2 regions of the Streptosporangium sp. NPDC087985 genome follow, and region 2 is predicted to be linked to the other one. Evidence: riboswitches for the same ligand, from Rfam matches in the RefSeq annotation. Region 2 holds a riboswitch; the other holds the start of a gene.
The links. A riboswitch is a leader RNA that binds a small molecule or an ion and turns the genes downstream of it on or off. The one in region 2 is predicted to bind glycine.
Positions count from the first base shown of each region.

Region 1: linked by a shared signal. The riboswitch ahead of gcvP (aminomethyl-transferring glycine dehydrogenase) and the one ahead of gcvT (glycine cleavage system aminomethyltransferase GcvT) in region 2 are both predicted to bind glycine.

Region 1 covers NZ_JBIUTQ010000012.1:15,541-31,237, reverse strand. The annotation lists gene menD (2-succinyl-5-enolpyruvyl-6-hydroxy-3-cyclohexene-1-carboxylic-acid synthase) at 1-982, opposite strand, end outside; gene menB (1,4-dihydroxy-2-naphthoyl-CoA synthase) at 1,112-1,939, opposite strand; gene ACIN94_RS21315 (AMP-binding protein) at 2,098-3,273, shown strand; gene ACIN94_RS21310 (hypothetical protein) at 3,323-3,676, shown strand; gene ACIN94_RS21305 (RNA polymerase sigma factor) at 3,862-5,205, shown strand; gene ACIN94_RS21300 (hypothetical protein) at 5,377-5,778, opposite strand; gene ACIN94_RS21295 (TetR/AcrR family transcriptional regulator C-terminal domain-containing protein) at 5,928-6,515, shown strand; gene ACIN94_RS21290 (DUF5999 family protein) at 6,925-7,116, shown strand; gene ACIN94_RS21285 (alpha/beta family hydrolase) at 7,120-7,725, opposite strand; gene ACIN94_RS21280 (hypothetical protein) at 7,838-8,185, shown strand; gene ACIN94_RS21275 (hypothetical protein) at 8,202-8,984, opposite strand; gene gcvP (aminomethyl-transferring glycine dehydrogenase) at 9,128-11,983, opposite strand; glycine riboswitch at 12,142-12,233, opposite strand; gene ACIN94_RS21265 (MerR family transcriptional regulator) at 12,249-12,869, opposite strand; gene ACIN94_RS21260 (bifunctional nuclease family protein) at 13,014-13,484, opposite strand; gene ACIN94_RS21255 (MerR family transcriptional regulator) at 13,563-14,213, opposite strand; gene ACIN94_RS21250 (FHA domain-containing protein) at 14,240-14,752, opposite strand; gene ACIN94_RS21245 (sugar phosphate nucleotidyltransferase) at 15,072-15,697, opposite strand, start outside.
Region 2 covers NZ_JBIUTQ010000007.1:163,058-178,754, reverse strand. The annotation lists gene ACIN94_RS16985 (ATP-binding protein) at 1-501, opposite strand, end outside; gene ACIN94_RS16980 (hypothetical protein) at 740-1,492, opposite strand; gene ACIN94_RS16975 (FadR/GntR family transcriptional regulator) at 1,532-2,272, opposite strand; gene ACIN94_RS16970 (glutamine synthetase family protein) at 2,337-3,680, shown strand; gene ACIN94_RS16965 (aldehyde dehydrogenase family protein) at 3,683-5,026, shown strand; gene ACIN94_RS16960 (3-oxoacyl-ACP reductase) at 5,032-5,796, shown strand; gene ACIN94_RS16955 (gamma-glutamyl-gamma-aminobutyrate hydrolase family protein) at 5,987-6,682, shown strand; glycine riboswitch at 6,773-6,871, shown strand; glycine riboswitch at 6,872-6,966, shown strand; gene gcvT (glycine cleavage system aminomethyltransferase GcvT) at 7,000-8,088, shown strand; gene gcvH (glycine cleavage system protein GcvH) at 8,085-8,474, shown strand; gene ACIN94_RS16940 (L-serine ammonia-lyase) at 8,554-9,930, shown strand; gene ACIN94_RS16935 (hypothetical protein) at 10,040-11,749, shown strand; gene ACIN94_RS16930 (DUF6286 domain-containing protein) at 11,935-12,552, opposite strand; gene ACIN94_RS16925 (amino acid deaminase/aldolase) at 12,705-13,898, shown strand; gene ACIN94_RS16920 (DUF3618 domain-containing protein) at 13,947-14,285, opposite strand; gene bcp (thioredoxin-dependent thiol peroxidase) at 14,398-14,862, shown strand; partial or broken gene ACIN94_RS16910 (HNH endonuclease) at 15,144-15,374, shown strand; tRNA gene ACIN94_RS16905 (tRNA-Leu) at 15,405-15,478, shown strand.

The DNA of each region.
Region 1 (15,697 bases), on a different contig from region 2:
CGACCGGGATCTCCACCGCCTGGGCCACCTGGGTGGCCGAGCGGGTCGGATCGGGCCAGCGGGTCAGGTCGGGAGCGACCACGATGTGCTCGCCGGCATGCCTCAGCCAGTTCAGCAGCGGCCGGGACAGGCCGGGGCGCCCCAGGGTGACCACCAGCTCGGGCCGGTGCCGGTCGGCGAACTCGGGGGTGCCGAGCAGGAAGTGGTAGGCCGACATGGCGTGGTCGCCGTAACGGGCGCCGCCCTGCGGCTCCGACAGCACCGGCCATCCGGCCATGCCCGCCGCCGCGACGTATCTGCGCACGTTGGACGCCCCGTCCCCGACGACCAGCACCCCTCGCCTGGTCGGCGGCAGGTGCAGCGCCGCCGACGGAGGCGCCACCCGCGCCCGGACCCAGGGCCCACCGGCGTCGCCCTCCAGGGACTCGCACCAGGAGACGTCGCCGTCCGGGATCAGCGGCTCACGGAAGGCCACGTTCAGATGGACCGGGCCGGGATCGGACGGCCCCAGCGAGCGCTGGTAGGCACGGCAGGCCAGCGATCGCCAGTAGGCGACCTGACCGGGACGGTCCTCGGGCACACCGACCTCGCTGAACCAGCGGACCGCCGTGCCGTACAGCTTGATCTGGTCGATGGTCTGGCTGGCCCCGGTGTCACGCAGCTCGGGCGGCCGGTCGGCGGTGAGCAGCAGAAGCGGCACCCCCGACTCGTGCGCCTCGATGACCGCCGGGTGGAAGTTCGCCGCCGCGGTGCCGGAGGTGCAGATCAGAACGACCGGGCGCTCGCTGCGCCGGGCCAGGCCCAGCGCGAGAAAGGAGGCCGAGCGCTCGTCAATGCGCACGTGCAGCCGGATCCGGCTGTCGGCGTGCACGGCCAGGGCCAGCGGAGCCGAGCGTGAGCCGGGCGCGAGCACCACGTCCGTAAGGCCGCAGCGCACGAGCTCATCGACCAGTACCGTCGCGAGCGCGGTGGCGGGATTCACCGCACTGCCTCCTCTAGCCGTCGCACCCGGGCGGGTGACTCCGTCTTACGGGGCGCCGAAACCGCCCCGTCCGTCCTGGGACGGCGGGCCTGGGGATCGGCCCCCGTCTGCATCATTACGGCTGGCTCGTCACGGCCTGCGCGGAAACTTGCCGAACTCGGGGGCACGCTTCTCCTTGAAGGCGTCACGGCCCTCCTGCGCCTCCTCGCTCATGTAGTAGAGCAGGGTGGCGTCACCGGCGAACTGCTGCATGCCCGCGGCCCCGTCGGTCACCGCGTTCAGCGCGCCCTTGAGCATGCGCAGCGCCAGCGGTGACTTCTCCAGCATCTCCCGGGCCCAGGAGACCGTCTCCTCCTCGAGCCGTTCGAGGGGGACGACCGTGTTGACCAGGCCCCAGTCCAGGGCGGTCTGCGCGTCGTACTGACGGCACAGATACCAGATCTCGCGGGCCCGCTTCAGGCCGACGGTCTCGGCCAGCAGCCAGGAGCCGTAGCCACCGTCGAAGGAGCCGACCTTGGGACCGGTCTGGCCGAAGACCGCGTTGTCGGCGGCGATGGACAGGTCACAGCAGACGTGCAGCACGTGGCCGCCGCCGATGGCGTAGCCAGCGATCATCGCGATGACCGGCTTGGGACAGCGGCGGATCTGCACCTGCAGATCGAGCACGTTGAGCCGGCCCACGTGCGGGGTGGACTTGTCGACGTAGCCGTCGTTGCCGCGGATCTTCTGGTCGCCCCCGGAGCAGAAGGCCCTGTCCCCCGCCCCGGTGAAGATGATCACACCGATCTCGGAGTCCTCCTGGGCGACGTTGAAGGCGTTCTTGAGCTCGAAGAGCGTCGTCGGGCGGAACGCGTTGTGCCGCTCCGGCCGGTTGATCGTGATCTTCGCGATGCCCTCGGCGGTCTCGTAGACGATGTCCTCGTAGTCGCCCGAGCGCTTCCAGTCCGCGGCGCGCACCTGAACGCTCGCCGGCACGGGGCTCGCCTCGCTCGCCACTCGCTCACTCGTGTCCGGCTCGACCCGCTCCGTGCTCACGATCGTTTCGCCCCTCTCAGCCGCGCCAGGGCCCTTCCCCGGCTGTCATCTGGGTTGTCGGCACTAACCTTACGACTGTGATGACAGGTTCCGCGCACCCGGAGCAGCCTTCCCCTGAGCGGGAACTGAACGCCGTCGTGCTGCCGCCCGGGCCCGGGCTGTTCTCGGCCGTCGCCGCGGCGCTCGACGGCCGAGGCCCCGCCGTGCTGCCTCTCTCCCCCGCCCTGCCCGCGCGGGCTCTGCGCGCCACACTCGACGCGCTGCGCCCCACTCACGTGAACGGGGTACGGCGGGAGCACGGCGTGGGGGTCTCCCCCGAGGTGGCCGTGGTCATCGCCACCAGTGGCACGACCGGCATCCCCAAGGGGGTCCAGCTCTCGGCCGCCGCCCTGCGTGCCTCCGCCGCGGCCTCGCTGAGCCGCCTGGACGCCCGGCCCGGCGAGCGCTGGCTCTGCTGCCTGCCGCCTTCCCACGTCTCGGGGCTGCAGGTGCTGGTCAGATCACTGCTGAGCGAGACCGAGCCGATCGTGCACGACGGTTTCTCCCCGGAGGCGGTGCTCGCCAGCGGCGCCGACCACGTCTCGCTGGTGCCGACCCAGCTCCGCCGGTTGCTCTCCGCGGACCTGTCGGTTTTCAAGACGATCCTGCTCGGCGGCGCAGCCGCTCCCGCGGACCTGCTGACGGCGGCGCGGGCCGCCGGCGCACGGGTGGTCACCACGTACGGCATGAGTGAGACCTGCGGTGGGTGCGTTTACGACGGCCACCCCCTTTACAATGTAGATCTCAAGATTGGTGACGACGGCCGGATCCGCATCGCCGGCCCCATGCTGTTCTCCGGCTACCGGCTCCGCCCCGACCTCACCGGTGCCGCCCGCGACGGTGACTGGTTCCTCACCTCCGACCTCGGCACGCTGACCGACGGACGGCTGAGCATCCTGGGCCGGGCCGACGACGTCATCAACACCGGCGGCGAGAAGGTCGTCGCCGCGGCCGCGGCCGCCATCGTGGCCGAGCATCCCGCGATCGTCGACGCCGTCGTGGTCGGCCGTCCCGACCCCGAATGGGGCGAGCGGGTGGTCGCCGTCGTCGTCTCCCCCTCCCCCCCGTCCCTGGCCGAGCTCCGCGCCTTCACCAAGGAACGGCTGCCCCCCTACGCCGCCCCCGCCGAGCTGATCGTCCTGCCCGAAATACCACTTCTGCCCAACGGTAAGCCGGATCTTGCGGGCCTCCGTTATGGTCTTCAACGGGAACCATGAGGTGCTTCCGCACGTCAAAGAGACAGCCGAAGCAGGAAGGAGGAGCTCGATGCACGTCACCCGCAGGACATGGGTCTCCGCAGGCATCGTCAGCGTGATCCTCGCCGGCGGCATATCCGTCGCGGCGGCGGCCTCGGCGGGCGGGATCAGCAGGGGCCAGGACCCCGTCGTCCCCGCCGTGGAGGGCAACCAGCCCGCCTCCCCGGACACACCGGCCCCCCAGAGCACGCCCGACGCCCAGCCGTCCCCGGAGACGGTCCCGCCGGCGGAGGACTACGTGGTCTCCAGGGAGGTCAACCCCGACCCGCAGAAGGTCACGCACTACTGGACCGAACAGCGCCTGCAGGATGCCGAGCCGTTGCCCATGCCGGCGGTCGAAGGCGCCGTGGACGTCACCGAATAGCCGTATCAGACGTCTGGAGAGGGTGGATCGGGGCTACGACGATCCACCCATCAGGTTTTCCCCGTCAGTCGGGAACAGAAAGTTCTTGGATGGGGTTATTGATACGGGTACGCAGAGCGGCTCCCTTGTCGCCTCACCCCCAACAATCTGTAAACAGACGACTCCGTGTTGGAGGAGGTGTCCTCGTGCCCCAAACCGCCGCTGCGGCCTCACCTGAGGCCCCGACGACCCTTGATCGGCTCATTGACCGAGGGCGAGTCCAGGGTCACCTTTCACTCGCGGAGCTGCGTCTCGCCTTCGCGGAGTCGGGGATCAGCCCGGCCGAGGGCAGGTCGATCCTGCGGGAGCTCACCGAGGCGGGCGTCAATCTGGCAGCAGAGAACGAGCCCGCGCTCGCGAACCCGGCCAAGAAGCCGGCGGCCAAGACCACCGCCCGCAAGCCGAAGGCCACGCCGCGGAAGAAGGCCACGCCCGAGGGAAAGACGGCGACCGCCCGCACCGAGACCACGGTCAAGGACGTCAAGGACGTCAAGCTTGAGGTGGACGACGAGGAGTGGACCGCTCCCGACGAGGCCGAGCTGGATGCCGAACCGATCGTGGACCTGGACGACCAGTCCTCGGTCATGGGCGACTCGGTGCACACCTACCTCAAGTCGATCGGCCGCCGCACGCTGCTGACCGCCGCGCAGGAGGTCGAGCTCGCCAAGCGGATCGAGGCGGGCCTGTACGCCGAGGCCAAGCTGGAGGCCGAGCCGGGCCTGTCCGCCGTCATGCGTGACGACCTGGAGTGGGTGGCCGAGGACGGCCGCCGCGCCAAGGACCACATGCTGGAGGCCAACCTCCGCCTGGTCGTCTCGGTCGCGAAGAAGTACACCGACCGCGGCATGGCCCTGCTCGATGTGGTTCAGGAAGGCAACCTAGGCCTGATCCGCGCGGTGGAGAAGTTCGACTACACCAAGGGCTACAAGTTCTCCACCTACGCCATGTGGTGGATCCGCCAGGCCATCCAGCGCGGCTTCGCCGACTCCGCCCGCACCATCCGCCTGCCCGTCCACGTGCTGGAGATGCTCTCCAAGCTGTCTCGCATCGAGCGCGACATGCACCAGCGTCTCGGACGCGAACCCACGCCCGAGGAGCTGGCGGTCGAGCTGGACAAGACCCCCGACCAGATCGAGGAACTACTCCGCACCAGCCGCCAGCCGATCAGCCTCAACGCCACGATCGGCGAGGATGGCGAGACCACCATCGGCGACCTCATCGAGGACATCGACTCACCCGAGGCCTCGGAGGTGGTGGACCGGCAGCTCCTCGGTGAGCAGCTCCGAGGAGTGCTCGGCAACCTCTCCCCCAGAGAGGCCAAGATCATGGCCCTGCGTTTCGGCCTCGTCGACGGCAAGCCCCACACCCTCGACGAGATCGGCAAGCACCTCGGCCTGACGCGCGAGCGCATCCGCCAGCTGGAGAAGGAGTCCCTCTCCAAGCTGCGTCACCCCAGCAACACCCGCCCGCTGCTCGACTGGGCCAGCTGACAACCTCACGCCCGAGGCGCCGCCGCGGCCTGCCTGTTCACGGCGGCGCCCCGCCCTGTCCCGGTCCGATCAGGCCGGCTGCGGCCGCGAGGGCCGAGGAGAGAAAGAACACCCACCGCGCTGTGGGTGCGCGGTGGGTGCGGGAGGACGCGCTCGGCCCAGGAGGCGTGGTCAGCGCGCGGCAGCGGTGACCGGACGCGGGACGCGGGCGATGCCGGTCAGGCGGTTCTGCTCGCGGAGAGTGCGCAGGCGGTCGACCTCGGCGGTCCACTCGGCGCCCTTCGGGGTGGCCCTGCCCTTGCGGCGGCGGATCCGGTCGTCGTAGGACTTCACGCCGAACGTCGCCCGCTGGCTGGCCTCGGCCGCGCGCAACGCCTCGGTCAGCGCCCTGTCGAAGGCCAGGCCGGCGGCCCGGAGCTCCTCTGGGGAGGTCGAGGTGGCCTGCACCTGGCGCAGCGCGACCTCCCCCGCGCGCGCCTTCTCCAGGAGCTCAGGGAAGCTCTTCCCGACCTCCTGGTCAGCGTGGTAACGGACCTCCGCCTCCCGGCTCACGCTCGGTCGGAAAAACGCCATCGTCTGCCCTCTCTCACCCATCGCCGGGCATTCCCCGGCAGATCACAGCCCGTAGCCTACGCGGTCCGCTCCCACCTCACATACTCAGGTGTCGCCCGCTCCGGCGCGCCCGCCTTTACACAGTAAGGTGCGACTGGCATGATGATCTCATGCCCGCGAAGCGACCGCCCATCCCGCTCTCCCGAGAGCGCATCATCGAGGCCGCCCTGCACATCGCCGACAGCCAGGGGCTGCGGCGGCTGACGATGCGGCGCCTGGGCGACGCACTCCAGGTCGAGGCGATGGCCATCTACCATCATCTGCCGCGCGGCAAGGACGCCCTCATGGACGCCCTCGCCGAGCATGTCACCTCCGTCCACGCCGAGCCCGGCGAGACCTGGCAGGACAGCGCGAGGGCGTGGTGCCGGGCGAGCCGGGCCGCACTGAGAGAGCACCCCGGAGTGCTGGCACTGGCGCTCACCAAGCCGGCCAAGGGCCGCGCGGCGATCGCCGTGCGGGAACAGACCGATCAGCTCGCCGACGCGGGACTTCCCGACGCCGCGCGGGCCGTGCGGGCGATGCGCGCCTACGTCTTCGGCGCGGTGGCGGTGGAGGTGCAGCAGTCCGGCTGGGCCGAACCGATGGGCGAGGACGACGAGCCGTGGCGGCCACCGTCCAGGGGTGGGGGCAGCACGGCGGCCGATGAGGATTTCGAGCTCGGCCTCGACGCGCTTCTGGCGGGCCTGACCAGTCGCTGAGTGGCGTCACGAATATGCAATCGATCGTTTACCGGCCCGACGGCGTGTCGTACTTGGCCTGATATCGGTCTATGAGGCATGCTGTGTCGTAGGTCACACCCCCGCCAAGGCCCAAGAAACTCACCCTTTCCGCGTCCGTAAACAGTCCTAACGGGCTATGTCGCCGGGTGCGACCAGATCCCACACTTGTGCGTGCGGTCAGATCGCACGTTCGAGGGTGCGATCCGATGGCATATTTGATCTGCTTGATGTGCGGGCCTCACCCAGCCCGAGGCGCGCACGGCCCTATGTCAACACAGACGCTCGTCCCCCCGCGCTGGTGGGAATGGAGTCCCATCGGTGACGGTGCCCCGTCGGCTGTCCGATGCCGATTCCAGCGAGCCGCAAACAGAGATCCGGAGGCACGCCGATGTGCCCGCACCAGCCGTCCTGTCCGTCCGCCGAGGCGCTGGACCGCGAAGCCGCCCGCACGATGGCAGCACATCCCGAGCAGGGGTGGAGCCTGCTCTGCAATGGTGTGGTCCTCTTCGAGGACACCGGCGAGCTCCTGCCCGACGGCGCCGTCATCGAGCCGCACCGGCCGCTGGCCGGCGTCGCCTGATCATCACGCTGAGCCTGGCCGCATCCTCGCCTCGAGCCACTCCGCTACGACCTCGCCCACCCGGGCGGGGTCTTTCTTGAGGTCATGGCCCTCTCCCGGCAGCACCACCAGGCGCGCGGCGTCCGCCGCCCCCGGCACGCCGAACGGGTCGCGAGCTCCGTTGACCACCAGCACGTCCACGCCTGCCGCGCGCAGCTCCCCGGCGCGTGACCGATCCGGCCTGCCCGGCGGGTGGAGTGGGAACGCCAGCGCGACGACCGCCTCGGCCCGGACCTCAAGGGCCGTGCGGCAGGCGACCCGGGCTCCGTTGCTCCGGCCGCCCTGCACGAGCGGCAGCCCCGGATAGCGCCTGCGGAGCTCGCCCACCAGCGCCGTCCACGCCTCGTCCTGCTTGGCCGCCGAGCCCGGAGCGCGGGCACCCCTTATCCGGAACGGCTGAAGCACCCGCACGACCACCCCGCCAATCCCCGCCGTGGCCTCCCGTACGGCCAGCAGATCCGGGACGTCCACTCCCCCGCCCGAACCATGGGTGAGCACCAGCAGGAACCGCGGGTCGTCGACCTCGTCGATCTCCGCGACGGCAGGGCCGTGCGGGGTGGTGATCTCCATGAGAGACGCCGTGCTCCGGGTGGGCACAGATCTCCTCCTAACGACTGATGCAGGGAGACACATCTGGGCGGATAATCGGCACGTGCAGGATCATCAAGATATCCGACAGGACATGCGAGCCACCGTCGAGGCCCGCCGCGAACTCGGCCCCGAATACGAGGCCGCGCTGGTGGAGTCGTTCGTGGACCGACTCGACGCGACCATCGCCGCCCGTGTGCGGGCCGAGATAAACCATGCCGGAGCCCGCCCCGACCAGGGGCTCCATCCGGATCAACGGCCCCAGCCGCGCAAGAGCGGCAACTCCTCCGTCCCGATCGCGCTGGGCTCCATGGGCATCGGCATCCCGCTGACCGCCATCGCCGCGAGTCACGCGGGCACGGCGGGGCTGTTGCTGGCCTGGGGCGGCATCGTCGCGATCAACTTCGCTCACGCGCTCAGCCGCTGGCGCAGCCGCGACTGAGCGTGACCGGGGGAGATCAGGCGTCGCGGTTCAGCCGGAGACGGACGTCTTCGGCGAGGTCCTCGTCCGTGCTGTCCAGGCCGTAGCGCCACACCTGTTCGGCGTCCTCGTCGCGGCCTCTCAGGGGGAGCGTGCGGGCCAGCAGTTCGATGGCCAGCGCGCCGGTCTCGACGTCACCGCCCTCCTCGATCGCCCCGGCGAACTCCGCGCACGCCAGCTCCAGGTGCGCGATGCCGAGCAGCACCCGCAGCCTCGGCACATCTGCCACGTCCGGCACCGAGAGCGCCTCCAGGAGCACCTCGGCGGCCCCGGCCGCCTCCTGCTCCTCCAGCAGGAACTCGGCCAGCCGCTGGGCCGCGTGCGAGGCGAACTCCGGGTCGGCGGTGGCCAGGGCGGCCCGCAGCGCCTCCTCTGCCTCTCGCTGGTCCACCGCGAGCCTGGCGAGGGCCAGGTGCGCCAGCGCGACGTAGCCGGGGTTTCCGACGCCGACAGCGGCCTGCCAGGCGGCTCGGGCCTGGTCGAGCAGGTCCTCCTGCTCGAAGCTCCGGGCGAGCAGGCAGGCGGCCTGTCCGGCGAACTCCGGATGGCCGGTCGCCAGCGCGGTGCGCGCGGCAGTCCGGGCGCCCGCCACGTCTCCGCGCTCCTGGAGCACCACGGCCAGTCCCACCGCCGCCTGCGCCCGGCCGGGCTCCGCGGGGTCGGCGGCCAGTCCAGCGAAGATCGTTGCCGCTCCGTCCAGGTCGCCGCTCTCGGCCAGTTTCCGCGCGGTCTCCAAAGGACGCGTGTCCACCTCTGGCATGCAGGGCCCTCCCCCGGGTAAAGGAATGCCCCGAGCCTAACGACTCGGGGCCACGCCCGTCCCCCCTACGTACACGGGGAAATACACACGGGGGGTGCGATACGGCCCGCGCCGCGGAGGACGCGGGCCGCAGAGAGTACGGATCAGTCCTCGTAGGCCTCAAGCGGCGGGCAGGAGCACACGAGGTTGCGGTCGCCGTAGGCCTGGTCGATGCGGCGCACCGGCGACCAGTACTTGTGATCACGCAGGAAGGACAGGGGGTAGGCCGCCTCGGTGCGGGTGTAGGCGTGGGCCCACTCGTCGGCGACCAGGCAGTCGGCCGTGTGCGGGGCGTTGCGCAGCGGGTTGTCCACCGTGTCGTACGCTCCGGAGGCGACCTTCCCGATCTCGCCCCGGATCGCGATCATCGCGTCGCAGAACCGGTCGAGCTCGGCCAGATCCTCACTCTCGGTCGGCTCGATCATCAGCGTGCCGGCCACCGGGAAGGACATGGTCGGCGCGTGGAAACCGTAGTCGACGAGGCGCTTGGCCACGTCCTCGACGGTCACGCCGGTCTCCTTGGTGATCTGGCGCAGGTCGATGATGCACTCGTGGGCGACCAGGCCGCCGCGGCCGGTATAGAGGACCGGGTAGTGGGGGCTGAGCCTGCGGGCCAGGTAGTTGGCCGAGAGGATGGCCTGCTCGGTGGCCGCCTTGAGACCTTCGCCGCCCATCATCCGGATGTAGGCCCAGGAGATGGGCAGGATGCCCGCCGAACCGTACGGGGCGGCCGAGACCGGGCCGACCTGCGAGCCATCGCGCAGCGGATGGCCGGGCAGGTAGTCGGCGAGATGGGCGCGGACCGCGACGGGGCCGACCCCGGGGCCACCGCCGCCGTGCGGGATGCAGAAGGTCTTGTGCAGGTTCAGGTGGGACACGTCCGCCCCGAACTCACCCGGCTTGGCCAGGCCGACCAGCGCGTTGAGGTTGGCGCCGTCGACGTAGACCTGACCGCCGGCCTCGTGCACCCGCTCGCAGATCTGGGTGATGGTCTCCTCGTAGACGCCGTGCGTGGAGGGGTAGGTCACCATGATCGCGGCAAGCTGGTCGCGATGCTTGTCGATCTTGGCGTTGAGGTCGTCGAGGTCCACGTTGCCGTTGTCGTCGCAGGCGACCACGGCGACGCGCATGCCCGCCATGACGGCGCTGGCGGCGTTGGTGCCGTGCGCGGAGGACGGAATCAGGCAGACGTCCCGGCCGGACTCGCCCCGCGCCTTGTGGTAGGCGCGGATCGCCAGGAGACCGGCGAACTCGCCCTGAGAGCCGGCGTTGGGCTGGATCGACACGGCGGCGTAGCCGGTGACCTCGGCCAGCCACCCCTCCAGCTCCTTGATCAACTCAAGGTAGCCCGCAGCCTGGTCCTCCGGGGCGTAAGGGTGCAGTCCGGCGAACTCCGGCCAGGTGATCGGCTCCATCTCGGTGGTCGCGTTGAGCTTCATGGTGCAGGAGCCCAGCGGGATCATCGACCGGTCGAGGGCGATGTCCTTGTCCTGGAGCTTGCGCAGGTAGCGCAGCATGGCCGTCTCGGACCTGTGACTGTGGAAGACCGGGTGGGTCAGGTAGTCGCCGACACGCGCCAGGTGGACGGGCAGCGCGTCGTGGGCGGCCGCGTCCAGGTCGGTCAGGACCGCGCCGCTGACCTCGAAGGCGGCCAGGACCTGCTCCAGGTGGATGAGCTCGGTCCTCTCGTCGCAGGTGACGCCCACATGGTCGGCGTCGACCAGCCGCAGGTTGACCCCGTTGTCACGGGCCACGGCGACGATGTGGGCCGCGCGGCCGGGAACGCGGGCGAGCACGGTGTCGAAGAAATCGTCGTGCACGACCTCGACACCGCCGTGACGGAGGCCCTCGGCCAGTACGACGGCGTGCCGGTGGACACGCCGGCCGATCCGGCGCAGGCCCTCGGGACCGTGATAGACGGCGTACATGCCCGCGATCACCGCGAGGAGGACCTGGGCGGTGCAGATGTTGCTGGTCGCCTTCTCACGGCGGATGTGCTGCTCACGGGTCTGCAGCGCGAGCCGGTAGGCGGGGCGCCCGTCTGCGTCCTGGGAGACGCCCACCAGGCGGCCGGGCATCTGCCGCTGCAGGCCGTCGCGGACGGCCATGTAGGCCGCGTGCGGGCCGCCGAAGCCCATCGGGACGCCGAAACGCTGCGAGGAGCCGACCGCGATGTCGGCGCCGAGCTCGCCGGGGGCGGCGAGCAGGGTGAGGGCGAGCAGGTCGGCGGCGGCGATCACCTGGGCGCCGCGCGCGTGGGCGGCTTCGGCGATGGAACGGAAGTCTCTGATCCGGCCGCTGGCACCCGGGTACTGCACGAGCACGCCGAAACACTCGGGGAGCTCGGCGGTGAAGTCACTCTCGACCAGCTCGATGCCGAGCGGCTCGGACCTGGTGTGCAGCACGGCCTTGGTCTGCGGCAGCGCGTCGGCGTCCACCACGAACACGTTCGACTTGCTGCGGCCGGCCCGGCGGGCCAGGGTCATCGCCTCGGCGGCGGCGGTGGCCTCGTCCAGCAGGGAGGCGCCGGAGACGTCGAGCGCGGTCAGGTCGGAGACGACCGTCTGGAAGTTGATCAGGGCCTCCAGGCGGCCCTGGGAGATCTCAGGCTGGTAGGGCGTGTAGGCGGTGTACCAGCCCGGGTTCTCCAGAAGGTTGCGGCGGATGACCGCCGGAGTGATCGTGTCGTGGTAGCCCAGGCCGATCATCGAGGTGAGCACGGTGTTGCGGGCGGCCAGGGCGCGCAGCTCGGCGATGGCCTCGGGCTCGCTCGCCGCCGGAGGCAGGCGCAGCCGGTCCTTGGCCCGGATCGCCTCCGGTACGGTCGCCGCGACGAGGTCGGCGGTGGAGGCGAATCCGACCGCCTCCAGCATGCGGGTCTGGTCAACATCCGCGGGCCCGATGTGGCGGGTGGCGAACGGAGGGGAAACGAGTTCGCTGAGCGGTGACAGGTCGGTCATGGAAAGCCTCCCGAGGCGGTGGAGACCGGCGCTGGGCGCGGGCGTATGCCGGATCTCCCCCTCTGTCATCTCGACCTGAGAGCTTCACCGCCCCTACCGGGGAGATTTGCACCGTCGGTGAGATACGCCTGGCGGACGCACCTGCTTTCCAGAGTCGCCTCGTCCATGCGGTACAGGGTGCCTGAGAGATTCCGGGGAGGTTGCTCCTTCGGCGCCCCGATCGTGTCGGGGTCTCTCCCGCACAGGGTCAGCAGCGAAACCAACTTTACCCCGTACGGCGAGCTCTACGTCGACGGGCCAGCTCATCGGCGTGATGATCGTCTAAAGGGCCCTGGCCGGACTCCGCGCGCTCGCCGGGAAGGTCGGCGAGGGAGCCCTCCACCTCCTGCCACACCCGGCCGAGCGCGATACCGAAGACACCCTGCCCCCCCTGGAGCAGGTCGATGACCTCGTCGGGCGAGGTGCACTCGTAGACGCTCACCCCATCGCTCATCAGCGTGATCTGGGCGAGGTCGTTGACGCCGCGGTCACGCAGGTGCTGCACGGCGATGCGGATCTGCTGGAGGGATACGCCGGTGTCGAGCAGTCGTTTGACGACTTTGAGGACCAGGATGTCGCGGAAGCCGTACAGTCGCTGGGAACCCGAGCCGTGGGCGGCTCTCACAGTGGGCTCGACCAGTCCGGTGCGCGCCCAGTAGTCCAGTTGCCGATAGGTGATATCGGCCGCCGCACAGGCGGTGGGGCCTCGATATCCGATGTCGGCCGGCGGTTTCACCGGCTGCCCGCCGGGCAGCAGACCCTCTTCACCCGCGCGCTGACGTGCCGACTGGCGCCGTTCTGGGTCATCCTGATCGGCGTTTCTACCCTCGCCGCTGCTGACCGCCACGCGGACCTCCGGCTTTCTCTCATCCCGCGGCCTGATCTGGGGGTTTACGCACGACCACGGGTTTCACTTGCACCGTAGGACTGGGGCCAAGCTCAGTCAACGACCCCACTCGGCGCGTCGTGAAGCGTAAATGCACCGAAATTCCTACCCTGCGCGACCGAAGTCCTCGGGTGTGATTGTGTCAAGAAACTCCCTGAACTTCTCCACCTCGTCCTCCTGATCATCGGGGATGATCACTCCGGCCTCCTGGACCACGTCCTCACTGGCGAAGATACGTGCCCCGGTGCGAAGCGCCAAGGCGATCGAGTCCGAGGGGCGGGCGCTCACCTCGACCCCGTTGGAGAACACGAGATCGGCGAAGAAGATCCCGTCCCGGAGCGCGACGATGTTGACCGTGTTCAGACGGACGCCGAGCCCGTCGAGCACGTCACGGAAGAGGTCATGGGTGAGCGGCCGCGGTGGCGGCTCCTCGGCCTGCGCCATGGCGATCGCCGTCGCCTCTGTCATGCCAATCCAGATTGGCAGATAACGCTCCCCCTGGGCCTCCTTCAGCAGGACAATTGGCTGGTTGGAGGGCATCTCAACCCGAACGCCCACGACCTCCATCTGCAACACGGGCTGCTCCGTCTTCGCTGGATTCCGACCGGTTTGTTCAACGTAACACTCGGGGGATACGAGTGCCCGGCCAGGCTGTCACCGGCCCAGGACCCCACGCACGGCGGAACGCAGCAGCGAGGCGTGTAATTCCAGCAGGAGTCCGGAAATCTCCCTGGCCGTCTCGTCGGTCTGGGAGATGGCACCAGGCCCGCGGCGGCGCAGCAGCGGCGCGATGGCCTGCTCGACGAGGCCGGCCTCACGCTCGGCCGCGACCTTGACCGCCCGCAGGTGGCGGGCATGCAGCCCGAAGGCGGTCAGGGCCCCGACACTGCGGGCCACGGCCAGCGCCTCGGCGTCGTAGTAGCGGGCCACGGCGGCGAGCAGGCCGTAGTCCTCGAGCTCGGCGAGGGTCTCCTCGTTGAGCTCGGCGGCGGCGAGCAGCTCCTCACGGGTGAGACGGACCTCGGAAGGGGCGTCGTCGGGGACGGCACGCGGCCTGCCGGCCGGTCGCTCCTCGCGGTCGGCAGCCTCGAGGTGGTCCTTGATAACGCGTAGCGGCAGGTAGCGGTCACGCTGCTCGCTGAGGATGTAGCGGAGCCGCTCGACATCGGCGTAGGTGAACTTTCGATAGCCGGAGGGACTGCGCTCCGGCTCGATCAACCCCTCGCCCTCCAAAAAACGGATCTTGGAGATGCTCACATCGGGGAACTCGCCCTGCAGGAGAGCGAGCACCTCCCCGATGCTCATGTGCGCACGAGCGGCCTGCGTGCTCATCATCCTCCAGCGGCGCCACGGGTGAGGAAGACCAGTCGGAACTTGCCGATCTGAACCTCGTCGCCGCCGTACAGCGGGACCTCCTCGATCCGCTCGCGGTTCACGTAGGTGCCGTTCAGGCTGCCGACGTCGCGGACGGTGAAAACCCCGCCGCCACGCCGGTAGAACTCCACATGACGGCGCGACACGGTGATGTCGTCAAGGAAGATGTCGCTCTCGGGATGGCGGCCCACCGTGGTGAGGTCGCTGTCCAGCAGGAAGCGGCTACCGGCGTTGGGGCCACGCATGGCCACCAGCAGAGCGCTGCCCGGAGGCAACTGCTCGACGGCTTGCCGCTCGGCGAGAAGCGTCTCTCCGGTCTCCGCCTCGTAGGCCTCGATCCCGGAGAGGGAAATGGTGGAAGTGCTGTCTCCGGGTGAGTCGGACTTGGTCAGCGGCGACCCGCATCGTGAACAGAAACGGGCATCCTCAGGGTTGGCATGACCGCACTGCGTGCAGTAGACGCTCGGCATCGATCGGCTCGGCCTCCTACCGCGAAGACGCGGCAACGGTACTCAGGGATGCGCGCCTCGCTTCTTCGCTTCTCAAGTATTTTCTCAGACTGCGAATGCCGCAACATACACCGTTGAGAAGCAAAGATCAAGGCAGACGCTCGACCGTGGGTTCGGTCGGGACAAAGTTACAGCCGAGCGGTGCCCCCGGTCCATGCCGCCGCGCTGGGTTTGTCGTACCTGATAGCACTGATCGTCCCCGCGCCGGTGCCCCGTCCGCACCGCGGCGCACCGCACGGGCCGTCTCTCCCGCCCGGAGCGGGCCCGCCGGCCCGCTCCGTCACGTGGCCGCCTCCTCCACGACCCGCGCCCAGTGTTCGAGCAGGCTCTGGGCGGAGTCGACGTCGGTCCCCTCGGCCCACAGGTGGGTGACGGCCTCGGCCGGGTCGGGCAGCACCAGCGCCCAGCTCCCGTTTTCGGCCACCACCCGCACTCCATCGGTGGTGTCGATGCGGTAGCGCTCCGCGGCCTCGATCACCGAGCGCATCACCACCCCCTTGGCCGCCCAGGGGGTCGGGACCGTACGGCGCAGGAGCTTGGCCTCGGGGATCCTGGCGTCGATCTGGCTGAGTGACAGCCGTGTCCTGGCGACCAGGCCGAGCAGGCGCAGGAACACCGCCAGGCCGTCCACCGTGGGACCGAACTCCGGCACGATGAAGCCGCCCCGTCCGTCCGCCGCGAAGATCATGTCCTGGCCGCGGGCGGAGGCGGTGAGCGCGTCGATCGCGGTGGAGGTCCACTCGACCTGCACCCCGTGGAAGCGGGAGACCTGCTCAGCCACCCGGGTGGTGGTGACCGGCAGTGCCACCCGGCCGCCGCACCGTTCGGCTGCAACCAGGTCCAGCACCACCAGCAGGGCACGCTCCTCGCTGATCAGCTGGCCCATCTCGTCCACCAGCGCGACCC
Region 2 (15,697 bases):
ATGCCGCGCCCACGGAGACACCCCTCCCCGGAGGGCCTCTGGATCAGAGAACACCTGGTCGACGAAGTTGGTGAAGGATCGCGTCCGCTCGGACATGCTGAGGGGCCACAACTCCAGGATCGCGGCACGTCCGGCGAGCGATTCCGACAAGGTCGGAACGGTGAGAAAACGTGTCGAGCCGGACAGGATGAAGCTTCCGGCATCCCAGTTCTCATCGACGACCATCTTCACGGCCCGCACCAGAGGATCCCCTGCCCTCTGCACCTCGTCGATGCAGAGGGGGCGAGGAGCATCAGCCGCGAAGGCGACGGGATCGGCGAGAGCGGCCAGAAGCATCTCCGGGTCGTCAAGGGTTCTGAACTCTCCCCTGCGGCCGCGGAGGTGAAGCCGGAGGAGAGTCGTCTTCCCCGCCTGCCGAGGACCGTTGACCACCACCACCCGGAAGTCCTCGACGTATTCGGCCAGCTTCCGTTCCAGCGCCCGGGGCACTATCTCCACCATGGGATTCATCACCCGCGTCCGTGATCGATCGTGTTTTTACCCATGAAATTTTAGCGATTTTGCACCATGATCATTCGTGATTTCTCCGCAACCGGCCTCTCCGCCCCGCCTCCCGCTTCACCCGATCGGCGAGCCGTACAACGCGAGTCGCCTCGCGACGGTACTGACAGAAGTGGTCACTTCCGACACCGGATGCGCCACCAGCCGGCGGTTCCCGATGCCGCCGCCCGGCTTCCGCTCAGTGGTGGGCCCTGCGGCGGGTGGAGGGGAGGTCGTGGCGGCCCGAGACGAACTCCTGGAACGCGATCTTGGCGCGGATCACCGGACGGCGCCAGCGCTCCTCCCGGCCTTCGGCCCTGGCCATCTTCCGGGGCCGGGGACGCCGGGCGTGGGGTGCCATGAACCAGTGGGCCCAGGGCGATCCCGGGCGGGCCAGCCGGAATGCGCCGGGGATCAGCAGAGGCGGGATGAACAGACCTGCCAGACCGGTCCAGATCTTGCCCTTGAGCAGGGTGACCACCGCGAGCACGAGGTTGACCACGATGACACCGGCCGCGAACCACGTTCCCGGCGGCGTGCCGTAGGAGGCCTCCCAGCCGAGCGGGCGCAGGCCGAGCAGGAGCAGGGCGGTGATCGCGACCGCGACGAACACGGCGTCGACCGACGTCCGGCCCTCCTCCTCCCAGTAGACGTCGCGCAGATGCAGGATCAGTGCGAACTCGTCCAGGATCAGGGCGGCGCCGACGCCGAAGACAGCCGCCGTCACGGCGTACCAGCTCTGCGAGATACCCGACACGATCAGGCCCGACACCCCGCCGAGCAGGGTGAGCACCACGCCGAACACCACGTGGTGGATGTGCATCTCACCGGCGCTGACGTTGCGGAACCAGCCGATCTTGGCGCGGATGAGCCGGACGTTGATCCGGGTGAACACGAAGGCGACGATCAGCGCGACGAAGAAACAGAACAGCGGAAGCCGCCCTGCGTCCACGATTCGGTGCCTTAACAGATCCCCCACTGATTCACCAGATTATGCGAGGAACCCTCTCAGCAGGGCTGCGGTGCCCTCGAGATGCTCGGCCACCGCGCGCCGCGCGGCGTCGGGGTCACCGGCCAGGACAGCCGTGACGATCGCCTCGTGCTGGGTGGCGGCGTGCTCGATGTTGCGCTGGAGCACCGGGATCGCGTTGAGCAGGTCGGTGACCCGCAGCCTGGCGTCCGCGCAGGCCGCGGCGAGCAGCGGGGAGCCGGTCAGCTCGGCGATGGCCAGATGAAAGGCCGTGTCGAGACGGCGGTAGTCGTCGGGGCCGGCCGAATTGACCTCGTCCAGGCGCCGGCGCAGCGTGGCGCGCTGCGCCCCGTTCAGCTCCGCGGTGGCCAGCACCTGGGCGGCGCCGCACTCCACGGCCATCCGGAAGGTGAGCGCGTCGGCCAGGTCGTCGGTCCCCATGTCGGTCACGGCCCTGCGCAGATCTCCCCGGCAAGGACGCGGCGGGGTGTAGCTGACGAAGGCACCGCCGTACCTGCCACGCCGTACGGTGAGGTAGCCCGCCTCCTGAAGGGCGCGGATGGCCTCGCGCAGGGTGACCCGGCTGATCCCGAGCTGCACCGCGAGCTCCCGCTCAGGCGGCAGCTTCTCGGTCACCACACCGAGTTTGATCGCCTGGAGCAGGCGTTCGACGGTCTCCTCGAACGCGTTTCCCGCACGTACCGGCCGCAGCACGGTCGTCAGTCGCGGCGACTCGTCCAATCTCACCTCCACCCTTGACAAAGATCCTCGCGTATAACTCAATGGTCTGACACTAGCCCAATAAGACTCCGGCGAGGAGAGCGGCGTGGACGTCGACGAGCTTCACGACGAGGTGCGGGCAGGACGGATCGACACCGTACTGCTGGCTGTCGTCGACATGCAGGGCCGCCTGCAGGGGAAACGGTTGTCCGCCCGCTACTTCCTGGAGGAGGTGCTGCACCACTCCTCCGAGGGCTGCAGCTACCTGCTCGCGGTGGACGTGGACATGAACACGGTGGCCGGCTACGCGATGTCATCGTGGGAGCGAGGATACGGCGACTTCGTGATGAGGCCCGACCTGTCCACCCTGCGCCGGGTGCCGTGGCAGGAGGGCACCGCCCTGCTGATGGCCGACCTGGTGTGGGAGGACGGCTCGGACGTGGCCGCCTCACCGAGGCAGATCCTGCGCCAGCAGCTCGACCGGCTCGGCGAGCGGGACTGGGGTGCCTCAGCCGGGACCGAGCTGGAGTTCGTGATCTACAACGACACCTACGAGGAGGCCTGGCGGCGCGGATACCGCGATCTGAACCCGGCCAACCTCTACAACGTCGACTACTCCCTCCTCGGCACCGCCAGGGTCGAGCCGCTGCTGCGCAGGATCAGGCTCGGCATGGAGGGCGCCGGGATGTACGTCGAGTCGGCCAAGGGCGAGTGCAACCTCGGCCAGCACGAGATCACCTTCCGCTACTCCGATGCCCTCACCAGCTGTGACAACCATGTCGTCTACAAGAACGGCGCCAAGGAGATCGCGTCCCAGGAGGGCATGTCGATCACCTTCATGGCCAAGCCGGACCAGCGCGAGGGAAACTCCTGCCACATCCACATCTCGCTGCGGGACGGAGACGGGCGGCCGATCATGGCCGGGGACGGGCCACACGGGCTGTCGGAGACGGGACAGCGCTTCATCGCCGGACAGCTCGCCTGCCTGCGCGAGCTCACCCTGTTCTACGCCCCCAACATCAACTCCTACAAGCGCTACGTGCCGGGCAGCTTCGCCCCCACCGCGGTCAAGTGGGGTGTGGACAACCGGACCTGCGCGCTGCGGCTGGTCGGCCACGGGCGGTCGCTGCGGATCGAGAACCGGGTGCCCGGCGGGGACGTCAACCCCTACCTGGCGGTCTCGGCACTGGTCGCGGCCGGGCTGTACGGCATCGACAACGAGCTGCCCCTGGAGGAGGCGTGTACCGGGAACGCCTACGCGTCGGGCGCGGAGACCGTGCCGCACACGCTCCGGGACGCGCTGGAGCTGTGGGAGAAATCCGAACTGGCGGCGAGCGCCTTCGGTGAGGACGTCGTGGCGCACTACGCGAACAACGCCCGGGTCGAGCTGGCCGCCTTCGACTCGGCGGTCACCGACTGGGAGCTGTTCCGGGGATTCGAACGGATGTGAACATGAAGATCATCAATCCGGCGACCGAAGAGGTGATCGCCGAGGTCGGGTCCGCCGACACCGCCGAGGTGGACCGGGCGGTGGAGCGCGCCAGGCGCGCCTCCGCCACCTGGCGGAACGTCAGCCCAGGTGACCGGGCGCGGCTGCTGCGCGCCTTCGCCTCCCTGGTGGAGGAGCACGCCGAGGAACTCGCCCAGCTGGAGATCGCCAACGCCGGGCACACGGTCGGCAACGCCCGCTGGGAGGCGGGCAACGTCCGTGACGTGCTGAACTTCTACGCCGGGGCGCCCGAGCGCAACCACGGCAGGCAGATCCCGGTGGCCGGCGGGCTGGACGTCACGTTCCAGGAGCCGCTGGGCGTCGTCGGCGTGATCGTGCCGTGGAACTTCCCGATGGTCGTCATGATCTGGGGGGCGGCCCCCGCGCTGGCGGCGGGCAACACCGTGATCGTCAAGCCCGCCGAGTGGACGCCGCTGACCGCTCTGCGCCTGGCCGAGCTGGCCCTGGCGGCAGGTCTCCCGGAGGGAGTGCTCCAGGTCCTGCCCGGGGCCGGTGAGGTGGCGGGGGTCCGGCTGGTCGAGCACCCGGACGTGGCGAAGATCGTGTTCACCGGCTCGACCGAGGTCGGCAAGGAGATCGCGGCCAAGTGCGCCGCGCAGGTCAAGCGCGTCACGCTGGAGCTGGGCGGCAAGAGCGCCAACGTGGTCTTCGCCGACGCCGACCTGGAGAAGGCGGCGGCGAGCGCGCCGTACGCGGTGTTCGACAACGCGGGCCAGGACTGCTGCGCGCGTTCCCGGATCCTGGTGGAGCGCCCGATCTACGACGACTTCCTGGAACGGCTCGCGGCGGCGGTGCTGGAGGTCCGAGTGGGTGACCCTCTCGACGGGAGCACCGAGATGGGTCCGCTGATCAGCGCCGAGCACCGGGACCGGGTGGCCTCCTTCGTCACCGGCCCGGTCCGTCTGCGAGGGGCGTGCCCGTCCGGACCCGGCTTCTGGTTCCCACCGACGGTCCTCACCCCCGAGGTGACCGACCCGGCGTTCACCGAGGAGATCTTCGGTCCGGTGGTGGCGGTCGTGCCGTTCGACGACGAGGCGCACGCCGTACGGATCGCCAACGACACGAGATACGGCCTCAGCGGCTCCATCTGGACCAGGGACGTCGGCCGCGCGCTCCGGGTGGCCAGGGCGATCGAGGCGGGCAACCTCAGCGTCAACTCCCATTCGAGCGTCCGCTACTGGACCCCGTTCGGCGGTTTCAAGCAGTCCGGGCTCGGCCGGGAGCTGGGCCCCGACGCCCTGTCCGCGTTCACCGAGACCAAGAACGTCTTCATTTCGGAGGATTGACAGCCATGCAGCGTTTGCAGGACCGGGTCGCCGTCATCACCGGCGCGGGCAGCGGGATCGGCCTGGCCACCGCGCGCCGGTTCGCCCAGGAGGGTGCCCACGTCGTGTGCGTGGACCTGGACAAGGCGACCGGGGAGGCGGCCGCGGCCGAGGTGGGCGGCCTGTTCGTCAGGGCTGACGTCACCAGCGAGGATGACGTCGTCCGGATGTTCCAGACCGCTTCCGACACCTACGGCAGCGTGGACATCGCGTTCAACAACGCGGGCATCTCACCTCCGGAGGACGACTCGATCCTGGAGACCGGCCTCGACGCCTGGCGCCGGGTCCAGGAGGTCAACCTCACCTCGGTCTACCTGTGCTGCAAGCACGCCATCCCCTACATGCGGCGCCAGGGCAAGGGGTCGATCATCAACACCGCGTCCTTCGTGGCGGTGATGGGCTCGGCCACCAGCCAGATCTCCTACACCGCCTCCAAGGGCGGGGTGCTGGCGATGTCCCGCGAACTGGGCGTGCAGTTCGCCCGCGAGGGCATCCGGGTCAACGCGCTCTGCCCGGGACCGGTCAACACGCCGCTGCTGCGGGAGCTGTTCGCCAAGGACCCCGAGCGGGCGCAGCGCCGCCTGGTGCACATCCCGATCGGCCGGTTCGCCGAGGCCACCGAGATCGCCGCCGCGGTGGCGTTCCTGGCCTCGGACGACGCGAGCTTCATCACCGGGTCGGAGTTCCTGGTGGACGGCGGCATCTCAGGCGCCTACGTCACCCCTCTGTGACCGCTTCCCCGGCCGTTCTCCACGCGGACGGCGGCGTCCCCGGCGCCTGTCTCGCACCCCGGCCGTCTTCCGTGACCGTCTCCGCAGCCCGAGGGCGACGGGGTTTTGCCCACGCCATACCGTGCCCTCGGTAACGTGCCGGGACGTGGGCGGATATCCCACGTCCCCGGCGTCCTGCGAGAAAGAGACCATGTCCCGCCCCGTCATCGGCATCACCTGCTACGTCGAGCCCGCGAAGTTCACCGTCTGGGAGATGACCACCGCGCTCCTGCCGTACACCTACGTCGACCACGTGGTCCGCGCGGGTGGGCAGCCGGTGATCCTGCCCCCGGCGGGCGACCCCGCCACGCTGGCGGGACGGCTGGACGGGCTGATCCTGGCCGGCGGCGGAGACGTCGATCCGGCCAGGTACGGCGCGGCCCCGCACGAGCGGACCAGCCATATCCGCCCCTTCCGCGACGACGCCGAGTCCGGGCTGGCGCGGGCGGCCCTGGAGCGGGGCATCCCGTTCCTGGGGGTCTGCCGGGGGTTGCAGGTCCTGAACGTCGCCCTCGGCGGCAGCCTGCGGCAGCATCTGCCCGACGTGGTCGGCCACCGCGGGCACGCCCCCGCCCCCGGCTGCTTCGGCCGCATGCCGGTGCGGCCCGTCCCCGGCAGCCGGCTCGCCAAGGTCCTCGGTACCGAGAGCGTGGACGTGGCCCACTACCACCACCAGGCCGCGGACCGGCTGGGCACGGGCCTGACCGTGACCGCCCACGCCGAGGACGGCACGGTCGAGGCCGTGGAGCTGGAGGACCATCCGTTCGCCGTCGCGGTCCAGTGGCACCCCGAAGCCGACGACGAGTGCCCGCTGTTCGAGGAACTGGTATGGCAGGCCCGTCCCTGAACGACCTGGCCGCCACCGAGCAGCGAAAACACGTCACCGAGGGATTTCGCTCGACCGCCCTGGGCGGTTAGGCTGGCCACGACACCGAATGAATCCCGCGCGGGAGAGTGTCCTGACATCCAGGCCAGGACCCCTGAAGGAGCAAGCCCTCCCCGCGAACCTCTCAAGGCAAAGGACCGTGCGGGTAGGTGCTCTCTGGAAAGCAGGCCTGACGGCCTCGCCGAAGGTGAAAGTCCGGTAAAAGTCGGGCGAAGCTCTCAGGCATCGATGACAGAGGGGGAGGATGCTCTCATCTGTCTTCTGCCTGAGGTGCGAACATGTCCCGACCTACGCCGCTGCGCGGTGTCCACGAGGCCCTAGGCGCCACCCTGACCGACTTCGCGGGCTGGCTGATGCCGCTCCGCTACGGCAGCGAGTCCACCGAGCACAACGCGGTCCGCCAGGCGGCGGGCCTGTTCGACCTGTCCCACATGGGCGAGATCTTCGTGACCGGCCCCCAGGCGGGCGAGGCCCTGGACTACGCGCTGGTGGGCTACATCTCCGCCCTTGAGACGGGCCGCGCCCGCTACACGATGATCGTCGACCCCTCGGGCCGCGTGCTGGACGACCTGATCGTCTACCGCCTGGCGGACGAGGAGTTCATGGTCGTCGCCAACGCCTCCAACTACCCCAGGGTCGCCGCCGAGCTCACCGAGCGCGCCAAGGCCTTCGACGCCGTGGTGGAGGACCGCTCCGAGCAGTACGCGCTGATCGCGGTCCAGGGCCCGCACTCCCGCGCCATCCTGGGCGAGCTGACCGACGCCGACCTCGACGGGCTCAAGTACTACGCCGGTCTGCCCGCCACCGTGGCAGGACGCGAGGTCCTCCTCGCCCGCACCGGATACACCGGCGAGGACGGTTTCGAGCTGTTCATCGCGGCCGACGACGCCGAGCCGCTCTGGGCCGCGCTCACCGAGGCGGGCCGGCCGCACGGGCTGCTCCCGGCCGGGCTGTCCGCGCGCGACACCCTCCGGCTGGAGGCGGGCATGCCGCTCTACGGAAACGAGCTGTCGGCCGACCTCACCCCGTTCGACGCGGGGCTCGGACGTGTGGTGAGGTTTGACAAGCCGGGTGACTTCGTCGGCCGGGCCGCCCTGGAACCACTCAAGGACGTCCCGCCTGCCCGTCGCCTGGTCGGACTGGTCGCGACCGGCCGCCGGGTGCCCCGGCACGGGTATCCGGTCCTCTCCGACGACGGCGCCGTCGCCGGAGAGGTCACCAGCGGGGCGCCCTCCCAGTCACTGGGCAGGCCCATCGCCCTGGCCTATGTGGACAGCGGTCTGTCGACCGGCCTGGCCGTGGAGATCCGGGGCAGTCGCGAGCCGGTCGATGTGGTCGAACTGCCTTTCTACAGGAGGAAAAAATGAGCAGCATTCCCGATGACCTGCACTACACCAAGGAACACGAGTGGATCTCGGGCCTCGACGACGGCCTGACCCTCACCGTTGGCATCACCGCCTACGCCGCCGAGGCGCTGGGTGACGTGGTCTACGTGCAGGTCCCCGAAGTCGGTTCGACGGTCAGCGCCGGCGACGCGATCGGCGAGGTCGAGTCCACCAAGTCGGTGAGCGACATCTTCGCCCCGGTGGGCGGCGAGATCGTCGAAGTCAACCAGGCGGTCGTGGACGACCCCTCCCTGGTCAACAGCGACTCGTACGGCGAGGGCTGGCTGTTCCGCGTCCGCCTTGAGGGCGACGCCGACGACCTGCTGTCCGCCGAGGAGTACACCGCACTTACTTCAGGCGAGTCCTGAAATTTCTTCTCTTGCGCCGTGATCATGCGCGTCATCCGACGCGCATGATCACGGCGATGTGAAAGCAGGAACCAGACCAATGGCGATCAGCGTCTTCGATCTTTTCAAGATCGGCATCGGACCGTCCAGCTCGCACACCGGTGGCCCGATGGCCGCCGCGCACAAGTTCGCCCGGGGCCTCGACCAGGACGGCCTCCTGGAGAAGACCACCAGGGTCGAGGTGATTCTCTACGGCTCGCTCGGACTGACCGGCAAGGGCCACGGCAGCGACAAGGCCGTCCTCCTCGGCCTGTCCGGGGACAAGCCCGAGCTCGTGGACGTCGACACCGTCGACGCCCGGGTGGCCGCCATGCGCGCCTCCGGGACCGTCACCCTGTACGGCTCCCACGAGATCCCCTTCGTGGTCGGCGAGCACCTCGTCTTCGAACGCAAGATCTCGCTGCCGCACCACCCCAACGGCATGCGCTTCACCGCCTTCTCCGATACGGGCGAGCCGCTCCGCGAGAAGGTCTACTACTCGGTGGGCGGCGGCTTCGTCGTGGACGAGAACGCCACCGGCGCCGACCGGATCAAGCCCGACGACACCACCCTGCCGTACCCCTTCACCACGGCCGCCGGTCTGCTCGCCCACTGCGCGGAGACCGGTCTGTCGATCTCCGGGCTGATGCTGGAGAACGAGAAGGCCTTCGGCCGTACCGAGGCCGAGATCCGCGCCCAGCTGCTGAACCTCTGGCAGGTCATGACGGAGTGCGTCCGGCGCGGCATCGCCAAGGAAGGCGTGCTGCCCGGCGGGCTGAAGGTCCGCCGCCGCGCCCACCAGCTCCACCGGCAGCTCCAGGCCGAGTCCCCCGCGAAGGACTCGCTCCAGACCATGGACTGGGTCTCGCTGTACGCCCTCGCGGTGAACGAGGAGAACGCGGCGGGCGGCCGGATCGTCACCGCCCCGACCAACGGTGCCGCGGGCATCGTCCCTGCCGTGCTCACCTACTACGACCGCTTCATCCCCAAATCCGATGACGAGGGCGCGGTCCGCTTCCTGCTCACCGCCGGGGCGATCGGCGTGCTGTTCAAGGAGAACGCCTCCATCTCCGGCGCCGAGGTCGGCTGCCAGGGCGAGGTCGGCTCGGCCTGCTCCATGGCCGCCGCCGGGCTCACCGAGGTGCTGGGCGGCACCCCGGAGCAGGTGGAGAACGCCGCCGAGATCGGCATCGAGCACAACCTGGGCCTGACCTGCGACCCGATCGGCGGCCTGGTCCAGATCCCATGCATCGAGCGCAACGCGGTGGCCTCGATCAAGGCCATCGCCGCCGCCCGGATCGCGCTACGCGGCGACGGCCGCCACTTCGTCTCCCTGGACAAGGCCATCAAGACGATGCGCGACACCGGCCGCGACATGCTCGACAAGTACAAGGAGACCAGCCGCGGCGGCCTGGCCGTCAACGTCATCGAGTGCTGAGCCGGGCAGGGGCGGGTCACCGTCGGCACGAGCTCCCTCATCTCGTACAGGACCACCCGGCCTCACGCCTATGCTGGGTGACCTTGTCGCGGAGGCTCGGGAGGTTCTGGTGTCAACGGGAGTAAACCCGGCAAACCCGCCGGAAGCACGCCCGGCGCACCACTTCCTCCACACCCACCGGCTCTTCCTGGCCGCCCTGCTGGCCGGTGCCGGCCTCAGAGCCCTCGCCGTACTCGGCTACCGGCCGGCCCTGTGGTTCTGGGCCGACTCCTTCGTCTACCTCAGCGGGGGACTCGACCCACGCCCCATGGAGTCGCGCCCCTCCGGCTACTCGCTGTTCCTGTGGACGCTGCAGCCGCTCTCCAGCGTCCAGGCCGTGGTCGTCGTCCAGCACCTGCTCGGCCTGGCCGTGGCCCTCTGCGTCTACCTCCTGCTGCGCCGCCTGGGCCGGCTGCCGGGATGGGGCGCGACGCTCGCCGCGCTGCCGGCACTGCTGGACGTCCACCAGATCCAGCTCGAACACCTCGTCATGGCCGACCTGCTGATGGAGTTCCTGGCGGTCGGAGCGGTCACGCTGCTCCTGTGGTGGCGGCGGCCACCGGTGTGGGCCGCCCTCCTCGCCGGACTCCTGCTGGCCGCGGCGACCGTCACCCGGACGATCGGGCTGCCGCTGCTCGCCGTGGTACTGGTCTGCCTGGTGATCGGCCGCGCCGGATGGAAGGCGGTCGCCGCGACCGCACTGACCGCCGCGCTCGGCCTGGGCACCTACGCCGTCTGGTTCGAGTCCGAGCACGGCACCTACGGACTGACCCGCGGCAACGCCTTCCTGTGGGCCCGCACGGTGACCTTCGCCGACTGCGCGACGATCAGACCCGCCGGACCGGAGGCCGCGCTCTGCCCCACCGACCCGGTGAGCGGACGCAGACCACCCCCGGTCTACATCTGGGACGGCGCGTCACCGCTCAACAAGGTCAAGGGCACGTGGGCCGAACGCGACAGACTCGCCGGCGACTTCGCCCTCCAGGCCATCAAGGCCCAGCCCCTGGACTTCCTGCGGGCCGGCCTGGCCGACGTGGCCCACATCTTCGACTGGACCCGCAGGGTCTACCCCACCCCCGGCCCGCAGAGCGCGTACATCTTCCCCGAGACGGCCAGACCCCTCCCCAAGGGGGTCGCCTCCCAGGGGAGGACCGCCGAGGAACTGACCGTGGCCTACCAGGGCACCTCCGGCGCGCCCTCCCTGGCCGAGCCCTACGCGGGCTGGCTACGCGCCTACCAGGCGTACGGCTTCCTGCGCGGCCCGTTCGTCGCCGTGATCCTGCTGATCGGCCTCGCCGGTGTCCTGACACGCTGGCGACGGCTCGGCGGCACCGTCCTGATGCCGTGGGCCACGGGAACCATGCTGCTGGTCCTTCCCCCCCTCATCGCGGCCTTCGACCATCGCTACGTGGTGCCCGCCCTGCCGCTGGTGTGCCTGGCCGCCGGACTGGCCTTCAGCAGGCGGCGGTCAACGCCGCCGGACGTGCAGGCGGACAACCGCTCCGAGCCCGTCGTCACCGACCGTCCTGCGGACCTTGCCGACGGCGTCCTTGTTCAGCCGCGCCACCAGTCTGGCGACGTCAGTGGTGGGCCCGCAGCTCACCCCGATCCGCAGCCGGTCACCCGCCACCGACCTGACCTGGATGCGCCTGAGGTCTTCGACTTCTTTGAGCGCGACCCCCAACATCGCCGTCCCGCTCCCGGTCCTGCTGCCCCACCGCCCCCACCCCAGAGCGCCCATCAGCCACCGGATCGCCAGCAGCGTCAACGCCATGAGTAACAGCGCGGCCAGCCACCCCATCCAGGGATGCTCGGCCAGATGGCCGGGGAGCCCCCTGTCCAGAATCCGGTCCCCGCGCGGCTGGTGAATCCTGCCCCGCCCCCGCAGGAACCCGTAGAGCCCGGCCCCGGCCAGCACCGCTCCGGTGACGGCCAGGCCGATCCGATTACCCGGATACGCCTTCATCAGATCCCCCGCCTGCGCAGCCGTACCACGACCTCACCCCCGCACAGCGCGCCCAGACTCGCCATCCGGTCACCCACCGCCGTACCGACCTGGCGCAGCAGGAGACCGGTCCGGTCCGCGTCGCTGACCACCGTGATCTCGACGTTCCGCCATCCCAGACGCACCCGCGCCCTGTCCACGTCGTCGACCGACCGGGCCGCCGCCCGCAGCGTGCGGCGCAGCCCGGCCCTGGTCATACCCATCACCAGCCGTGGATCGGCGGACTCCAACGGCACCAGCCGGGTCCTCCCCGGCAGCGCCGCGAGCGCGAGCATCACGGCCCCGGCCACCAACGCGACCAGCGCCACGGCGAGCGGGACGGGGTCGGACCACTTCGCCGCACCGGCCCAGGCGGCGAGCTGCCGGTACGGTATCCGCCCGAACCACGAGCCCGTCACCAGGCCCACCGTCACACCGGTCGCGGCGGACAGCACCAGAGACGTCGTCAGGGCGACCACCACACCGGCCGGAGTCCTGTCCGGCCTCAGCAACCGCAGCGACCGGCGGCGGATCGCATGCAGGTTCTCCCCGCCCGCCGTGCCGCCCGCGCTCGTCACAATGTCCTGGAGGGTGCTCATCACCCGGTCAGGTCTACGCGGCCCGGGCATCTCACGTGAGGCCCGACCGGCCACTTGCACGATCTTGGGATCACCCTGGCAGGAGAATTTACCGGCCGGACCACCAACATGAACGATACTCACATTCGGTCGGATGGAGTTATCCTGCCGTCATGGACGACCGTCAGCGCTATGACCGGGTCACCGCACACCTGAATCCCCCCTTCGCCGTGCTCGACCTGGCGGCCCTGCGTTCGAACGCCTCCGGCATGACCCGGCGAGCCGGCGGCAAACCGATCAGAGTCGCCAGCAAGTCAATCCGCTCCCGGGCCGTCCTGGAACGCGTCCTCGCCCTGGACGGCTTCACCGGGATCATGGCCTTCACCCTGCCCGAAGCCCTCTGGCTGGTCTCCACCGGGCTTCAGGACGTGCTCGTCGCCTACCCCACCGCGGACCGCGCCGCACTGGCCACCCTGGCCGCCGACACCCGCGCGGCCCAGGAGATCACGGTGATGGTGGACCGGGCCGAGCATCTGGACTTCATCGAGTCGGCCGTCGCCGACATCCGCGACCGCCACGAGATCCGTACATGTCTGGACATCGACGCGGGATTCGTCGCCCTCGGCGGCAAATTCCGAGCAGGTGCCCACCGCTCCCCCATCCGCGAAGCCGACCAGGCCGCCGACCTGGCCGCCGACATCGCCAAACGCCCCGGCTTCCGCCTCGTCGGCCTCATGGCCTACGAAGCGCAGATCGCCGGAGTCGGCGACGACCCTCCCGGCAACCCCGCCCTCACCCGGGCCATCCGCTGGATGCAGGCCCGGTCACAGCGCGAACTCATCACGCGCAGAGGCCGCATCGTCCGGGCCGTCACCCAGATCACCGACCTGGAGTTCGTCAACGGCGGCGGCACCGGCAGCATCGAGAAAACCACCCGCGAGAAGGTCATCACCGAGATAGCCGCCGGATCAGGCCTCTTCCACCCCCGCCTGTTCGACTTCTACCGCGACTTCACCGGCCGCCCCGCCGCCCTGTTCGCCCTCCCCGTCGTCCGCCGCCCCGCCCCCGGCATCGTCACCGTCCTCGGCGGCGGCTACCACGCCTCCGGCGCCCCCGGCACCAACCGCCTCCCCCAGCCCTACCTGCCGTGCGGGCTACGCTACGACCCCAGCGAAGGCGCCGGTGAGGTCCAGACCCCCCTCCTCGGCCAGGCGGCCGAGGACCTGCGCGTCGGCGACCGCGTCTGGTTCCGGCACGCCAAAGCCGGCGAGCTCTGCGAACGCTTCGCCGGCCTGCACCTGATCGACGGCGACAGGATCGTCGACGAGGTCCCCACCTACCGCGGCGAAGGCCGCACCTTCCTCTGAACGCCGGCGGTCACCCGGCCTGATCAGCCTAGGACGGTGCCCACCGGATCACCGGCTCCGGCGCCGCCAGAGAATGATCATCGCGCTGACCGCCAGCACAGCCCCCACACCGATCAGAATCGGCGCGAGATCCGGCTGCTCGTCCGCCCACAGATCGTCGGGCTCATCCCCCGGCCTCGCCGGCCGAGGCACGCCCCCAACCATCTCGCCGACCCGGTCGCCCACGGAGACCAGGAACTGCTTCGCGTTCGACTCCGCCTTGGCAACGGTCCGTCTCGCGACGTTCTTCGGGCTCACCCGATCGGCGATGGCGTCGACCGTCTGGGCCAACTCCGCACGGGTCCGCTCAATCCGACGCTCCAGTTCCGCAGGATCGGTGTCCGCCATGGCTCTCCTCTCATCGCCCTTGACATTGATCAGTCTGTCAGGTCCGACCCTCCCACGGCACTTCGGGCAGGCCGGTAAGTTGACGTGGGAACGATTCCTCGGAGGAGCCAGAATGAAACTCGAGCCAGGCGACGCCGCCCCGGACATCACGCTTCCCGCCGCCGACGGCACCACCGTGTCCCTGGACACCTACCGCGGCAAGCGGGTCATCCTCTACTTCTACCCCGCCGCGATGACCCCCGGCTGCACCAAGCAGGCCTGCGACTTCCGCGACAGCCTCGCCTCCCTGACCGCCGCGGGCATCGTGGTCCTCGGCGTGTCGAAGGACACCCCGGCGAAGCTCGCCAAGTTCGTCGAGCACGACGCCCTGACCTTCCCCCTCCTGTCGGACCCCGGCCTGGAGGTCCACAAGGCCTACGGCGCCTACGGCGAGAAGACGATGTACGGCAAGACCTCCCTCGGCGTCATCCGCTCCACCTTCGTCATCGACCCCGACGGGAAAATCGAAAAGGCCCTCTACAACGTGAAGGCCACCGGCCACGTAGCCCGCCTCCGCCGCGAACTCGGCCTCGACTAAATACCATTTTTCACCATTTAGTACGGCCCGCGCATGCCCCAAGAATTGTCAGTTCCATTGCCTATTCTTGGGGCATGCCGACCAAATACAAGTACACCCCCGAAATGCTGGCCAAGGCCGCAGCGGAGTCACTGAGCATCGCCGACGTCCTCCGCCGCCTCGGCATCACCATCGCGGGCGGCAACCACGCCCACATCAGCCGCCAGCTGAAGCGCTTCGGGATCGACACCTCTCACTTCCTGGGTCAAGCCCACCATCGGGGACAGCCCTCGGCCAGGCGCATGTCACCGAACCAGGTTCTCCGCGTACGCCCACCGGGCTCCCACAGGATCAAGCCCACCACACTACGCCGGGCTCTTCGGGAAGCGGGCGTGCCCTATCGCTGCAGTGGCTGTAAGATCGAGGGCACTTGGGAAGGCGGGCCGCTCACGCTGCACGTCGACCATATCAGTGGCGATTGGCTTGACAACAGAATAAATAACTTGCGATTCCTCTGTCCGAACTGCCATTCTCAGACAGAGAACTTCGCAGGAAAAAACAGAGGGGCCGTAGCCCAACGGCAGGAGGCAGCACTTTTAGGTAGTGCGCAGTCCGGGTTCGAATCCCGGCGGCCCCACAAATATATTGATAATTACTCGACGAGCCTTAAGTCAATAGACACCGCCGTCACCATCTCGCCTCAGGATGCATTTTTCATCGAATACTACCGGAATGAAAAAGGCGCCAAATCGAGATCCGCAGTCATACGAAAAGCACTACAACTGCTGCGTGAGGCCACCCTCGAAGAGGAGCGCGCCGCCGCGTCCGGCGGGTGGCGCGGCCGGCCGGTCGCGGG